4 regions of the Acerihabitans sp. TG2 genome follow, and region 2 is predicted to be linked to each of the others. Evidence: predicted binding sites of a transcription regulator. Region 2 holds the regulator's gene; each other region holds the start of a gene.
What was found. Region 2 encodes CRP, which controls carbon source genes, mostly activating them, when cyclic AMP is high. Its sites were predicted from a motif close to ATGTGANNNNNNTCACAT; they were not measured.

Region 1 (3,692 bases), on a different contig from region 2:
ACATCACTTGTCCGCCGGTAATGTTAATCGACTGCCCGGTGCAATAAGCCGCTTTATCACTGGCGTAAAATAGCAGTATGTTTAACACATCCTGGTAATCGCAGCCCCGCCTTAACGGCACTTTATCGATATAATATTGCTCCACCTCATCAACTTGCAGTCCGAGTTTTTCAGCGTATTGCGGTAACAGCGACTGAAACATTGGTGATTTAAGTAAATTGCCTAACATCAGTGAGTGGACGGTAATACCGTATTCCGCCAAATCGAGCGCCAATGATTGGGTCAGGCCAACGCCACCAAACTTGGCTGCGCTATAACCTGAATTATGTTTACTGCCGACTTTGCCGGACTTGGAATTGATCTGAATAATGCGCCCCGCCACCTTATCGCGAATCATCAACTGGGCAAATTCGCGGGCACAAAGGAAATAACCGACCAGATTCACCTGCAACGATAAGTCGAAATCATCCAATTTAAACTGGGTGATCGGTGCCGCTTTCGCTACGCCGGCACTGTAAACCAGCAAATTAACCTGGCCGAAGCCTTGATCAACCGCCTTTGCCAACTGTTTAACGCTGTTTTCATCCGTGGCGTCCGCGCCAATACCCAACGCGCGTCCCGCACCATAGCGCAGGTTAATGTCTTGGGCGACATGCTGGGCATGCTGCCCATTCAAGTCTGCCACCGCGATATGGTAACCGGCCTGTGCCAGGCCTTCGCATAAAAATGCGCCCAGGGTTTGCCCTCCGCCAATGACTACGGCAACTTGTTTCATGTGTTACTCCTGAACTGCTTAGTTAATCGAACATTACGCGAAAATAGAAAAATCACTGCCAATGGAGATATCGGTCGGTATCCTGCCAGCCAGGTGCATCGAACCGGGGAATTCCGCTTGCACCGCGCCATCAAAACGCAGGGTGAGATGACCCAGTTCACGCAAATTTTCGGTTGCCACAGCACCCACCGCAGTAATGGCATAGGTGTCTTCCCCGATGATCACCTTGCCCCCGACCCGCAATTCACCGTGAGTCTCGCTATGGCTGTGGATAAAACAATAGGATTCAAGGTCTTCAGGCGCCCCCTCCCGAAAGGTGATCACCATATTGTCTGCTAATGACTCGGCAGCATGCTCACCGATACGGGTGAAGGTCGTGTGAAAAATAGGGTTCATAGCTGTGCCTCCCAGGCTGTATGTTTAGTGATAAATAAATGCTGACGCGGCCCATGCCAACAACACCGTTGGCGCACCAGTCAGAAAACGACCCACCAGTACCGAAGGCACCCCAACCCGCACGGTGTCCTGCTTGGCTTCCGCTAGCGACAGACCCACCGGGATAAAGTCGCAAGCCGCCTGAGCATTGATGGCAAACAGCGCCGGTAACGCCAGGTGTGGTGGTATATTGCCCAAACCGATCTGCACGCCCACCAATACCCCGATCACTTGGGCGATAACCGCACCTGGGCCGAGAAAAGGTGAGAGCAGAGGAAAGGAACAAATCAGGGCCAGGATCACCAGGCCTATCGGGCTACTGGCCAGGGGCGTTAATCCATGGGCAATAAAATCGCCTAACCCAGAGGCCAGGATGATGCCGATTAACGCCGAGACGAAAGCCATGAATGGCAGAATGGTTTTTAACACCGTATCAATGGTTTCGCGGCCGGCCTGGAAAAATACCGCCACTACTGACCCCATGCCCATGCCGACTTTGGCCAACAGGCCATCGCTTTGTTCGGTGATTTTTTTGCTGGTGTCATAGTCACGACTGGCTAGCGACGCTTGCGGTTCTTTGCGCGAGTTAACCGCTGCTGCGTCGATATCGGCTGCAACGGTTGGCGACAGTTCGTCGTGTTCTACCCGTTGGATATTCTGTTCACGCACCCCGGAGACGTAAATATCCTCCAGAATATACTGAGCCATAGGTCCGGATTTTCCGGTAGCGTGGATGTTAATCGTCGGAATGCGACGTTTGGGATAAAGGCCACAGCGTAACGTGCCGCCGCAGTCGATAACCATAACGCCAATTTGCTCACTGGGCGGTTCACCGTCTTTAAACCCATCCACTGCGGGCCAGCCGGTCAGTTCGCTTAGCCGGTTGACGATCGCCGGTCGAGTGCCGGCGGTGATATACACCACTTTTTTACCCGAGACGGCCTCTAACACCAAAGGACCACCCCAGCCGCTTTCGCCTTTTTCAATCCGAATAAACTGGCTCATTTGACCTCCACGCTTGATAGACTCACGTCTTGTTCTAATTGAATATGCATTTTGCGTGCGAACAGGTTGGTCGTGAGATCGGTCACCCAGCCACGGAAAAAATTGGTGAACATCCCCACCAATAGATAACTCACGGCCAGCGGTCCCAACGGCAGATTTAACGTGGTAAGCCCGCTGGCAATGCCGAGATAAACAAACAGTTCACCAGGATTGATATGCGGAAATAGACCATTCATGGAATGGCAACTGTAGGATGCTGCGGCGTAGTAGCTGGGCTTATACTTCTCGGGCATAAAACGACCCAGGCTCAGGGTCATCGGGTTACAAAACACAAAAGTACCGATCACCGGCAACAACAGATAGCGTGATAGTGGGTTGCCCGCGCAGCGCTGTGCCAAACGTTCGATTCTAGCCTGTCCGACAAAGACGATTAACGCATTCATAATTACCAGCAAACTGATCAACAAGGGCAGTATGCCGGTCACCATGCCGACGAATACTGTCCCGCCCTTTTGGAACAAGCCGATAAACCACTCGGCGCCGTGGGTGATGATTTCTATCATGGTGTCTCCAGTGTTTTTTTATTAAGCGAAAGAGCGCCGACGCGCCCGGGGCCATGGCCCTTAAACTAGCCGTTTTCGCGTGGGTATAATTTGAACAAGATCACTTTCTTATGAATTTTCTTTTATTTTGAAATAAAAATAATATTTTATTATTCACAATAATCTTTTTTATTTTTCAAAATGATATTTTTTATTTTTCAAAATGATATTTTTAAATCACAAAATAGCTCATTTATTGATGGTATTAGCTCGATTTGGCCGGAGGGAATAGGGAAAGGGCAACATAGGCATAAGGCGATAGCGAGGAGAAGGATTTCGCTAGAATCATAAAAGATAAATTGTATCATTATCAATTAATTAATTTGAATTAATCGAATAAAAATCATCTCACCGCTCGCGCATTTTCCTGGGTAGTGACATGATGGAAAACCTTCATTTTGTCAAACGGCGATGAGGAGCCCGGCCCAATGATGACCATCACCCATCAGTGTCATCATAGTATTCAGCCGCAGCCACCATAACCGGCGTGACAAGAATAACGTTTGAAGTGAAAGAAAATGAATTTTCAAAAACAGAAACGTCCTGGGGTGTATCGCGCTCAGTGACAACAGGGTGTGCCGCGCGTTATACCACCGGAGGTATGGTCTACCGGCTGCTTGAAAAACAGCCAGTACACATACATTGCATTACAACCGCCCCCAAGGGAACTGATAGTTGATAATAAACCGGTACCCTCGCAGAGGATTCATTGATAAGTTTATCTAACCCGCCCTTGATGAATTTAACCACCAGATAATTATCCTGACAAGGAACCAGACTCAGCGCTCCTTTTAGCGGTTTAATATCAATTATCGGCGGCGGTAGTTCATCATACAGTACCGGTTTAATATCGTCAGAGTATAACTGTTATTTTT
Region 2 (3,692 bases):
GAAAGTTTTGTTGTCATTCATTTTCGCAGCTTAAAGAATATCGATTTACCCTATCTGTTGGCCATGTTGCAGGGGTCGTTTATTTCCAATATTAATACCTTGGTGGTACCCGGCGGAAAAATGGGCCTGGCCATGGAATTGATCATGGGACCGCTGGTGCAACAATTGCTGGAAGGAAAACAGATTCAATAAGACGCGGCACCTTGGTGCCACACCTTATCCGCCAAGGGGGGTTGGCATGGACATAGCCTGCCTTGTGATCTGTGGGTAGCGTTGCGACGGTCTTGGCGTCACTATCTCAACGCATGTCAACGTATGGCGACGTTTCCTAAGCGTGGGGGACAAGCGTCTCGCCGCGCACTTCAAAACTATGGGTCATTCGCACCGACTGGCCCAGCATCAGCGACACAGAACAGTATTTTTCCGCTGAAAGCGCTACCGCCCTTTCGACTGATTTGTCGCTAAGATCGCTGCCGGTTACGATGAAATGTAGATTGATATAGGTAAATATACGCGGCGCCTCGTCACGACGTTCAGACGTCAGTTTCACTTCACAGTCACGTACATCCTGCCGCCCTTTTTGTAAAATCGATACCACATCTATCGCACTGCACCCACCAACCGACATTAATACCATTTCCATAGGACTCGGCGCCTTTTCTCCGGCATTGCCATCCATTAAAACCTGATGGCCCGAGGCGGACTCACCCATAAATGACAATCCCTCGACCCACTTTACCCGTGCTTGCATGAGATGACTCCAGATGAAAAGCGTTACACCAGACTACATATTTGTCTGAAAAGTGGCAATGTTAGCGAACATACATCATGCTGATGCAAGACAACAGAAGACACTGCATCAAACCTATGTTAAAAACAAGGTTGGATCGGCTCATTGATAATGAAAGGGCAAGAGTCCGATCAGAACATCACTAAAACCAGACCCTAATATGTTCCCTTACGTCGCTCCGTTTACTGCGGAGTAAGAGAAATAGCACAGCGTCGTAATAGGGAATACGCTGTCCTTCATCAGGACAGCGATGACAAAAGAGGATAACAACGAATGGTTCTTGGCAAACCGCAAACAGACCCTACTCTCGAATGGTTCCTGTCACATTGCCATATTCATAAGTATCCATCGAAGAGTACGCTTATACATCAGGGCGAAAAAGCAGAAACGCTTTATTACATCGTTAAAGGTGCCGTCGCGGTGCTGATTAAGGATGAAGAAGGCAAAGAGATGATCCTCTCCTATCTTAACCAGGGGGATTTCATTGGTGAACTAGGCTTATTCGAGGAAGGTCAAGAACGTAGTGCCTGGGTACGGGCGAAAACCGCCTGTGAAGTGGCCGAGATTTCATATAAGAAATTTCGCCAGTTGATCCAGGTGAATCCGGATATATTGATGCGTTTGTCCGCACAAATGGCCAATCGTTTACAAGTCACCTCCGAAAAAGTGGGTAACTTGGCATTTTTGGACGTTACCGGGCGAATTGCCCAAACCCTGTTGAATCTGGCGAAGCAACCCGATGCCATGACCCATCCCGACGGTATGCAAATCAAGATTACCCGTCAGGAAATAGGCCAGATCGTCGGCTGCTCGCGTGAAACGGTAGGACGTATTCTGAAAATGTTGGAAGATCAAAACCTCATCTCCGCGCACGGGAAAACTATTGTCGTTTACGGTACGCGCTGATAGTGTCATAAAACGGGCGTGGTGCCTTGCGCCACGCTTTTTTTTCGTGAGCTCGTCGTTAGCGAATACGTTGTCGCGCCGGTTAAAAGAACGCCGGGAATAACGAACACCCGGCGCACCGCTTAGTCATCAGCGCCGACAACCTTGGCCACGGCTTTTTCAAAGCGCGCCATGCCCAGTTCAATATCGTCGAACCCCACCACCAGCGATGGCGCAAAACGCATCACGTCCGGACCGGCGACCAGCAGCATCACACCTTCAGCCGCACTGGCATGCAGGAATTCGCGCGCGCGCCCATGGTACTGGGGCTGTAACGCGGCGCCCAATAGCAAGCCCATACCACGGACGTCCTCAAACAGATGGTATTTTTGGTTTATCTTCTCCAGGGCGCTGATAAAGCGGTCGTGTCGTTCATTGATGCCCGCCAGCACTGCCGGCGTATTAATCACATCCAAGGCGGCTTCCGCCACCGCACAGGCCAGTGGGTTACCCCCGTAGGTGGTGCCATGGGTACCTACCGTCATCACCGAAGCAATATCTTCGGTGGTCAGCATGGCGCTGATGGGAAACCCGCCACCCAAGGCTTTTGCCGTGGTCAGGATATCGGGCAACACGCCGTAGTGCATATAGGTAAATAACTTGCCGGTGCGCCCCATGCCACACTGTACTTCATCCATGACCAACAGCGCCTGGTATTCATCGCACAGATCACGCAATCCCTGCAGGAACTCTGGTGTGGCAGGCATAATGCCCCCTTCACCCTGAATAGGTTCGACGACAATCGCGCAAGTATGATCATCCATCACGGCTTTTACCGCAGCCAAATCGTTGAACGGTACGTGGACGATATCCGCCGGTTTTGGCCCAAAACCATCGGAATATTTAGGCTGTCCGCCCACCGAGACGGTAAATAGCGTGCGGCCATGAAACGCATTATGAAACGCAATAATTTTCGTTTTGTAGGGACTGTGACGGGTGACAGCATAATGGCGAGCCAATTTGAATGCCGCTTCATTCGCCTCACCACCCGAGTTGGCAAAAAACACCCGATCAGCGAAGGTCGCATCAATCAATTTACTGGCCAGGCGCAGCGACGGTTCGTTGGTGAAAACATTGCTGGTATGCCACAGCGTCTCACCCTGTTGTTTTAGTGCTGCAACCAGTGCAGGATGGCAGTGGCCAAGTGCGGTTACCGCGATGCCGCCGGAGAAATCTACATACTCCTTGCCATCCTGATCCCATACCCGGCTGCCTTTCCCTTTTACGGGAATAAACTGTGCCGGCGCATAAACAGGCAGAATAACCCGATCGAAAGTTTCCCGTGTCACTGCGCTATCATCTTTTTTCATAAGCTTTTTACCCGGTTCGTCACAAAAGGATTAATGAAATTATAATCATAAAATATGAATAAAAAATCATTTTTCTGCAATGTTTTATTGCTGATTACCTAAAAAATTATCCGATGACGCATTGAACCTTAGCGGCAGACGTTCCTCAGTATTCCGTGGCGTCGGTCGCTAAAGCAGCGTGGTTAAGAAAGTTTTCCAGCAGTAGGTGCCCTTGCTCGCTAAGAATGCTTTCTGGATGAAACTGTACACCTTCGAGCGGCAAGGTTCGATGGCGGATCCCCATGATTTCATCCGGGTGTCCTGCTTGCTGACTCCAGGCGGTGACGTCAAGACACGCTGGCAAGCTGTCCGGGGCAACCACCAGAGAATGATAACGCGTTACCGTCAATGGACATACCAAGGTGTGAAACACCCCGCGACCATCGTGGCGGATAACCGAGGTTTTACCGTGCATGACCTGCCGGGCGCGCACAATTTTGCCACCAAAGGCCTGTGCGATGGCCTGATGTCCCAGGCAAACACCGAGAATCGGGATGACCCCGGCGAAGTGCCTGATAGCAGCCAGTGATATGCCCGCGTCGTCCGGCGTGCCGGGCCCAGGAGAGATCACCAGGCGCTCGGGCGCCATGCGTTCGATATCGGCAATG
Region 3 (3,692 bases), on a different contig from region 2:
CCGCCTGCTGGGCGCTTTGTTTTATTATTCCCCCGGGACACCGGAAATTGACAACGTCGGCGTCGAACTCGGCCGGTTGCCGGATCTGTATCCATGGGTCGATAAACACGCGCTGACGGTGTTGTGCGCTCAGTGGGTTTTGCCAGCGGCCGATGATTTCAACTATCAGTTTTCGGTGCTGTTCGAGGGCCAGGGTGAAATGAGCGCGCCGCCCTGGGGATCGGTTTATCTGGATCAAAAAAATCTGCTGATGGGCGATTCATTGGCGCGCTACCGGACATTCCTCCGGCAACAGGGGTTATCCTTCAGCGGTCAGCATAACGAACCCGAGGATCAGTTCGGACTGATGCTTCTGGCCCTGGCCTGGCTGCTGGAACAAGATAATAACGGGGCGGCGAAGGTGTTGCTGGAGCAGCATTTGCTGCCCTGGAGCGGTCGCTATTTAACCCTACTGGCGGCAAATACGGTAAGCGATTTTTATGCACGACTGGCCCGCATCGCAGACATATGGCTGCAGGACTTACGCCAGCGCTACGATTTACATTCCACCGCACCGCGTCTGTATTTTTGAGAACCGCATAACATGGATAAATCGGCTCTGTTTTATCATGAATATCTTACACACCGGCAGGCAAGCCGGCGAGGATTATTGCGTGGATTGTTGAGTGCGTCGCGCAAGACGCTGGTTCCGATCGCGGCATATCCACCAGGACCGGCACGCCCGCCGGGCGCATTACCCGAAAATATATTTCTCAGCCGCTGCGATCAATGCCAAGGCTGCGTCGAGTGTTGTCAGCCCGGCGTATTGGTACGCGATGACGACGGATATCCGCGCCTGAACATCGAGTATGCCGCCTGTACCGCCTGCGGCGCATGTATCGACGTCTGCACCGGCGAAGCCCTGCTTGCCCAGACGCGATTCGATACCGGGCTACGCCCGGTACTTAACGCCGCTGCCTGCATCAATCCGCGCAGCCGCTGCGGGCTTTGCGCCGCCGTCTGTCCTACCCAGGCGCTGACCATCGGCCAGGGAAACGGCCTGCCGTCGGTTGACGAGCAACGCTGCAACGGCTGTGGTGAATGCCTGATTCAGTGTGCAGATCGCGCTATTAGTCTCGAATCACCGTCCCCGGTCAGGACATAATCAGCCCACCGTCGATATTAATGAATAGAGAGATTAACGGGATATCAGCGTAACCTTGAGAATTCGCCTTGAATAGAATGCCGGTGGAACCACCGGCATGAATAATTAATGTTGTTTTTCGAGTGCTTCCCAGAGTCCGAGAAGATAGGTCGCCCCTAAGGCTCGGTCATATAAACCGTAGCCTGGACGACCGGTTTCGCCCCAGATAAAACGACCATGGTCAGGGCGTATATAACCATTAAAACCATTGTCATGCAGCGCTTTCATTACCTTGTACAGGTCCAGTGAACCGTACTGGGATAAATGTGCTGACTCATAGAAATCTTTATCTTTAATGATTTTGATATTACGTACATGAGCAAAGTGAATGCGCTTACGCCGGGTAAATTCAGCCAGAATTTCATACACATTGTTTTCAGGATCTTCCGCAATGGAACCGGTGCACAGCGTGATACCGTTCGCCTCAGAATCCACCGCGTTGCAAAGCCAGTCCAGATCTTCGCGGTTTTTAACCACGCGTGGTAGGCCAAAAATGGAATATGGCGGATCGTCTGGATGAATGGCCATTTTAATGCCGACTTCTTCGCACACGGGCACAACAGCTTTCAGAAAATATACCAGGTTTTCGCGAAGTTTATCGTCATCAACATCTTTGTATTTAGCGAACAACTCCTGCACTTTCGCCAGGCGCTCAGGTTCCCAACCAGGAAGGGCGAAGCCATTTGAATTTTTGAGGACTTCCTTAACAACTTCATCGAGGCTTTTATCGATATCTTTTTTTTCAAAAGCCATGGTCAACGAGCCATCCGGCAGAACATAGTTCATGTCCGTTTTCATCCAGTCGAAGACCGGCATGAAGTTGTAGCAAATGACTTTTATGCCAATTTCCGCCAGGTTGCGGATAGTCTGTTTGTAATTCGCAATATACTGGTCGCGGTTTTCGTTGCCTATTTTGATGTCATCATGGATATTAACACTTTCAATGACTTCCATTTTCAGACCCGCGGCACGAACGTGATCCGCCATCACGTTGATTTTATCTTTCGGCCATACATCACCAACCGGAACGTCATATAGCGCGCCCACGATGCCTTCCACTCCGGGAACTTGTCGGATATGTTCCAGCGGAATTTTGTCTTCATCTGGTCCAAACCAGCGCATTGTCATTTGCATAAGTTTTATTACCCCTAAACGTTAAATCTTCACCTACCATACTAGTATCTATAGTAAAGACTAGCAAGGCAACTTTATGCGATCATAATCACACAATGGAATTCTGCCGGTATCGGATTGTTATTCACCGGCCAACATGTTTGAGATGTCGACCTGTTGATCGTTCTTTACGAGGAAACCCGCTTCAAGAAACTGAAGCGGGCTTTTTGCTTTGTGATTTAACTCTTTGAAACCGATGATTTACGTCTTTAAAACCGGTCGACGTCGTTCAGAGGTCAAATCGATCCAGATTCATCACCTTCGTCCAGGCCGCGACAAAGTCTTTAACAAACTTTTCTTTGGCATCACTGCTGGCGTACACCTCTGCTGAAGCACGTAATACGGCATTCGAACCAAACACCAGATCGGCACGCGTTGCGATAAATTTGACCTGCCCGCTGAGGCGATCACGTCCTTCAAATGTTTCTTCGGAGGAGTCAGTTGCTTTCCATTCCGTGCCCATATCAAGCAAATTCACAAAAAAGTCAGTGTTAAGTTCACCCACTTTGTTAGTGAAAACGCCGTGTTGACTGCCATCGTAGTTTGTGCCGAGCACCCGTAATCCACCGATAAGTGCCGTTAATTCCGGCACGGTTAGCGTAAGCTGTTGAGCCTTGTCAATCAGGAGATTTTCAGTCGACGTACTGCCGGAAAAACCACGATAGTTACGCAAACCATCCGCTTTTGGTTTAAGCAATTCGAACGATTCAATATCAGTCTGATCCTGACGGGCATCCACACGACCTGCAGTGAAAGGTACTTCAATCGCTACGTTGACCGCTTTTGCCGCCTGTTCAACACCGACCACGCCAGCCAGAACGATCACATCGGCCAGAGACGCTTTCTGTAATGACCGTTGAATAGATTCCAGAGTGGGCAGTACACGGGCAGCAATGGCGTTAACATCCCATTCCCTTTGCGGTAGCAGCGCCAGCCGTGCACCGTTTGCACCTCCCCGTTTGTCACCACCACGGAAGGTTGAAGCCGAAGCCCACGCCACCGACGTCAGTTCACCGATGGTAAGGCCGGAAGCGGCAATTTTTGCTTTCAGCAACTCGATATCGGCGGTAGTTGGGTGATACACCGGCAGCGGCAGCGGGTCTTGCCAGATTAAGTCTTCTTTTGGTACCTCTGGTCCGATATAACGGGCTTTTGGCCCCATATCTCTGTGAGTCAGTTTGTACCACGCGCGGGCAAACGCTTCGTTAAAGGCCTGTGGATCGCCATGGAAACGACGCGATATCTTCTCAAATTCCGGATCGACACGAAGCGTCAGATCGGTGACCAGCATGGTCGGTTTGCGTTTTTTCGAAGCATCAAAAGGATCGGGAATACT
Region 4 (3,692 bases), on a different contig from region 2:
CTCAAACAGTTGCCAGCCCACATCCTCGATGGTTGCTTGGCCGGTGGCGATACTCCCGGCGTTAATATCCATTAAATCAAACCAGCGATCGGCTAACGCATCACGCGTCGCCATTTTGATCACCGGTACCGCCGCCAGACCGTATGGCGTACCACGTCCAGTGGTGAACACCTGCACGGTGATCCCAGACGCCAACTGCTGGGTACCGCAAATAAAGTCGCTGGCCGGGGTAGCGGCGAAAATCAACCCCTTTTTGGTTGGACGTTGTCCAGCGGAGATCACCTCAACGATAGCGCTGGAGCCTGATTTGGCAATCGAACCCAACGATTTTTCAACAATATTAGCCAATCCGCCTTTTTTATTACCTGGCGTGGTATTGGCACTGCGATCGGTTTTCCCGTCACTAAGATAATCATCATACCAGGCCATTTCCTCGAGCAAACGGCGTCCCACCTGTTCGTTTGCCGCACGTGGCGTCAGCAGATGGATGGCGTCGCGCACTTCGGTGACTTCCGAAAACATCACCGTAGCACCGCAGCGTACCAGCAGATCTGAGGCAAAACCCACCGCCGGATTGGCCGTCACGCCAGAAAATGCGTCGCTGCCTCCGCATTGCGTACCCACCACCAAATCGGAGGCGGGGCAGGTTTGGCGCTGACGGGCATTCAGGCGGCGCAGATGGTCTTCAGCCACCGCCAGGATGTCATCTACCATGGACTTAAAGCCCACATGTTTCTCATCTTGCAGACGGGTAATACTCACTCCGGGGCGGGTCATCTGAATAGGAATGTCATCCTCGGTGCCGGTTAACAGACGCTCCGGTGGTAATTTTTCGCAGCCCAAGCCAACCACCATAATTTCGCCGCCAAAATTAGGATTTAAAGCGATGTTATGGATGGTGCGAATAGGTACCACTGCGGCGGGAGCATTGATGGCCACACCACAACCGTAAAGATGGTTCAGGCCCACCACGCCGTCCACGTTCGGGTATTTAGGCAACAGATCACGTTCGATCAGTTTAACGACAAAATCAACCACCCCGGCGACGCAATGCACGCTAGTGGTGATACCCAACAGGTTTTTGGTGCCGACGCTGCCGTCAGCATTGCGATAACCTTCAAAGGTGTAACCTTCCAGCGGGGGCAAAGGTTGGGGTACCTTGGTGGCTAATGGCAGGGTTTCCAAAGGCGGGGCCGACGGCATCACCACCAGGGATTCATCGATCCAACTGCCTTGTTTGATATCGCGCACGGCATAACCAATCACTTCACCATAACGCACGATGTCACCGTCCTTGGCGATATCCTGTAATGCCACCTTATGTCCTTGGGGAACATGCTCAATGAGCGTCAAGCCGTCTGGGAATTGGCTTCCGGCGGGTAAACCATTATTGTTCACAATAATCGCGACGTTGTCGCTGCTGTGAACCTTAATATACAATGCTTTTTCCGCATTAGTAATGATTGATGACATAGACTTCTCCGCAAATACTAACCAGATGTTTTTATACCCGTCATCGAAATCTATCGGTTATAACAATACGGGTGATGGGGACATTATAAGCGCAAACCATCGCCGACTCATTGTGCGTATGACTATTTTTAGCAACTTATAACGTTAATAAAATGAGCATATGCCATATAAAATGTGATGAGTATCACTGCATTCCGCGATCAAAACCCCCGCCAAAAAATAACGTGACATAGGTCGTGCTTTGATGTGCGTATGTCTAAAAAAACAGTCATAAAACATTTAATAATTATGCTTTTGCACAGTGTTATTTTAAGTGATGGTTTTTATACTATCGGTGTCGCTGGGATAAAACCTAGATCGTACCACCAGTGACTGAAAAACCTATTAGTCGTATTTATTAACTTATTATACCGAAACGTGGCGCAAACCCATTAGCCGGATTTTGTGCTGTAAGTAGCCTACCGTCCTAGTAGAGTATATAAAATGAGCGTGACAAAACCTCTAATTTCTACAAGAACCAAAACGCATGTCCGTTATGTAATTTTATTAATTATATTCCTGGTTACTGCGGTTAATTATGCCGACCGGGCGACATTGTCCATTGCCGGTAGCAGTGTTGCCAAAGATTTGGGACTGGATGCTGGCCAGATGGGGCAGATTTTCTCGGCGTTTGGCTGGGCCTATTTGGTGATGCAAATTCCCGGGGGCTGGTTGCTGGATCGGTTTGGTTCAAAACGAGTTTATACCTGTAGTTTGTTCTTTTGGTCGCTTTTCACTTTACTACAAGGTTTTGTGGGCTGGTTTCCCCTGGCCTATGGCGCGATGACCCTGTTTATCCTGCGCTTCATGCTGGGTTTTTCCGAGGCACCGTCCTTCCCGGCCAACGCCAGGATCGTAGCCGCCTGGTTCCCGACAATAGAGCGTGGCACCGCATCGGCCATCTTTAACTCGGCACAGTACTTTTCACTGGCGATCTTTTCCCCGTTGCTCGGCTGGTTGACCTATGCCTGGGGCTGGGAACATGTGTTCACCGTGATGGGCGTCATTGGTTTCGGGCTGACGATTGCCTGGGTGAAATACCTGCATAACCCCAATAAACATCCGAGCGTTTCGCAAGATGAGCTGGACTATATTACCGCTGGCGGTGCTGTGGTTGATATGGATACCCCGAGTACCACCGGGAAGAAAAAAGACGGACCAAAATGGAGCTACGTTAAGCAAATGCTGAGTAGCCGCATGATGCTCGGTGTATTCCTCGGCCAATATTTTATTAACAGCATTACCTGGTTCTTCCTCACCTGGTTCCCGATTTACCTGGTGCACGATAAAGGCATGTCGATTCTGAAAGTGGGTCTGGTGGCAGCCATCCCGGCACTGTGCGGTTTTGTCGGCGGTGTATTGGGCGGTGTGGTATCCGACTTTCTGGTTAAAAGCGGATTTTCACTTACCGTGGCGCGTAAGATCCCCATTGTGGTTGGCATGTTGTTGGCCACCAGCATTATCATGTGCAACTACACTGACAATACTGTGATCGTGGTGGCGCTGATGGCTCTGGCGTTCTTTGGTAAAGGGTTCGGTGCGCTGGGTTGGCCGGTTATCTCCGATATTGCCCCTAAAGAAGCTGTTGGCTTGTGCGGTGCGATTTTCAACGTGTTTGGTAACGTTGCTTCCATTGTCACCCCGCTGGCAATTGGTTATATGGTTAAAGAACTGCATTCATTTAACACCGCGCTGGTTTTCGTCGGCTGTTCGGCCCTGGCGGCCATGCTGTGCTACCTGGTGGTGGTCGGCGACATCAAACGACTGGTGCTGGTGAAAGCCTGATCGCGCCGGGCTGCACGTGGCGGCCCGCTAACATGTTGTTTTATTGCATAGAGGTAAATTATGACTACTCCACTACTGCCAAACCGTTTTCGTCAAAACCTGCTTAAGGGTGAAACCCAGATCGGTTGCTGGTGCGCATTGGCAAACCCGATCACCACGGAAGTGCTGGGTTTGGCGGGATTTGACTGGCTGGTATTGGACGGCGAACACGCGCCCAATGATATCACCACCTTTGTGCCGCAGTTGATGGCGCTAAAAGGAAGCCATAGCGCACCGGTGGTCCGTCCGCCGACCAATGAGCCGGTGATCATCAAACGTCTGCTGGATATCGGGTTTTATAATTTTCTGATTCCTTTTATTGAAACACAAGAGCAGGCACTGCGCGCAGTCGCTTC

Region 1: the regulator CRP is predicted to act here: its motif matches at 2,867-2,884, upstream of SJI19_RS13815 (PTS glucitol/sorbitol transporter subunit IIC).
Region 3: the regulator CRP is predicted to act here: its motif matches at 2,394-2,411, upstream of uxuA (mannonate dehydratase).
Region 4: the regulator CRP is predicted to act here: its motif matches at 1,646-1,663, upstream of garD (galactarate dehydratase).

Annotation. Positions count from the first base shown of each region.
Region 1 covers NZ_JAYGJO010000014.1:64,672-68,363, forward strand. Annotated here, with positions in the region: gene srlD (sorbitol-6-phosphate dehydrogenase) at 1-775, opposite strand, end outside; gene srlB (PTS glucitol/sorbitol transporter subunit IIA) at 809-1,171, opposite strand; gene SJI19_RS13810 (PTS glucitol/sorbitol transporter subunit IIB) at 1,196-2,215, opposite strand; gene SJI19_RS13815 (PTS glucitol/sorbitol transporter subunit IIC) at 2,212-2,778, opposite strand; gene SJI19_RS13820 (hypothetical protein) at 3,685-3,692, opposite strand, start outside.
Region 2 covers NZ_JAYGJO010000009.1:14,200-17,891, forward strand. Annotated here, with positions in the region: gene SJI19_RS10030 (phosphoribulokinase) at 1-192, shown strand, start outside; gene SJI19_RS10035 (OsmC family protein) at 329-751, opposite strand; gene crp (cAMP-activated global transcriptional regulator CRP) at 1,064-1,696, shown strand; gene argD (bifunctional acetylornithine/succinyldiaminopimelate transaminase) at 1,819-3,045, opposite strand; gene SJI19_RS10050 (aminodeoxychorismate synthase component II) at 3,191-3,692, opposite strand, start outside.
Region 3 covers NZ_JAYGJO010000019.1:80,423-84,114, reverse strand. Annotated here, with positions in the region: gene SJI19_RS16450 (molecular chaperone) at 1-571, shown strand, start outside; gene napF (ferredoxin-type protein NapF) at 584-1,144, shown strand; gene uxuA (mannonate dehydratase) at 1,250-2,317, opposite strand; gene katG (catalase/peroxidase HPI) at 2,586-3,692, opposite strand, start outside.
Region 4 covers NZ_JAYGJO010000016.1:96,682-100,373, forward strand. Annotated here, with positions in the region: gene garD (galactarate dehydratase) at 1-1,473, opposite strand, end outside; gene SJI19_RS15080 (MFS transporter) at 1,957-3,297, shown strand; gene garL (2-dehydro-3-deoxyglucarate aldolase) at 3,358-3,692, shown strand, end outside.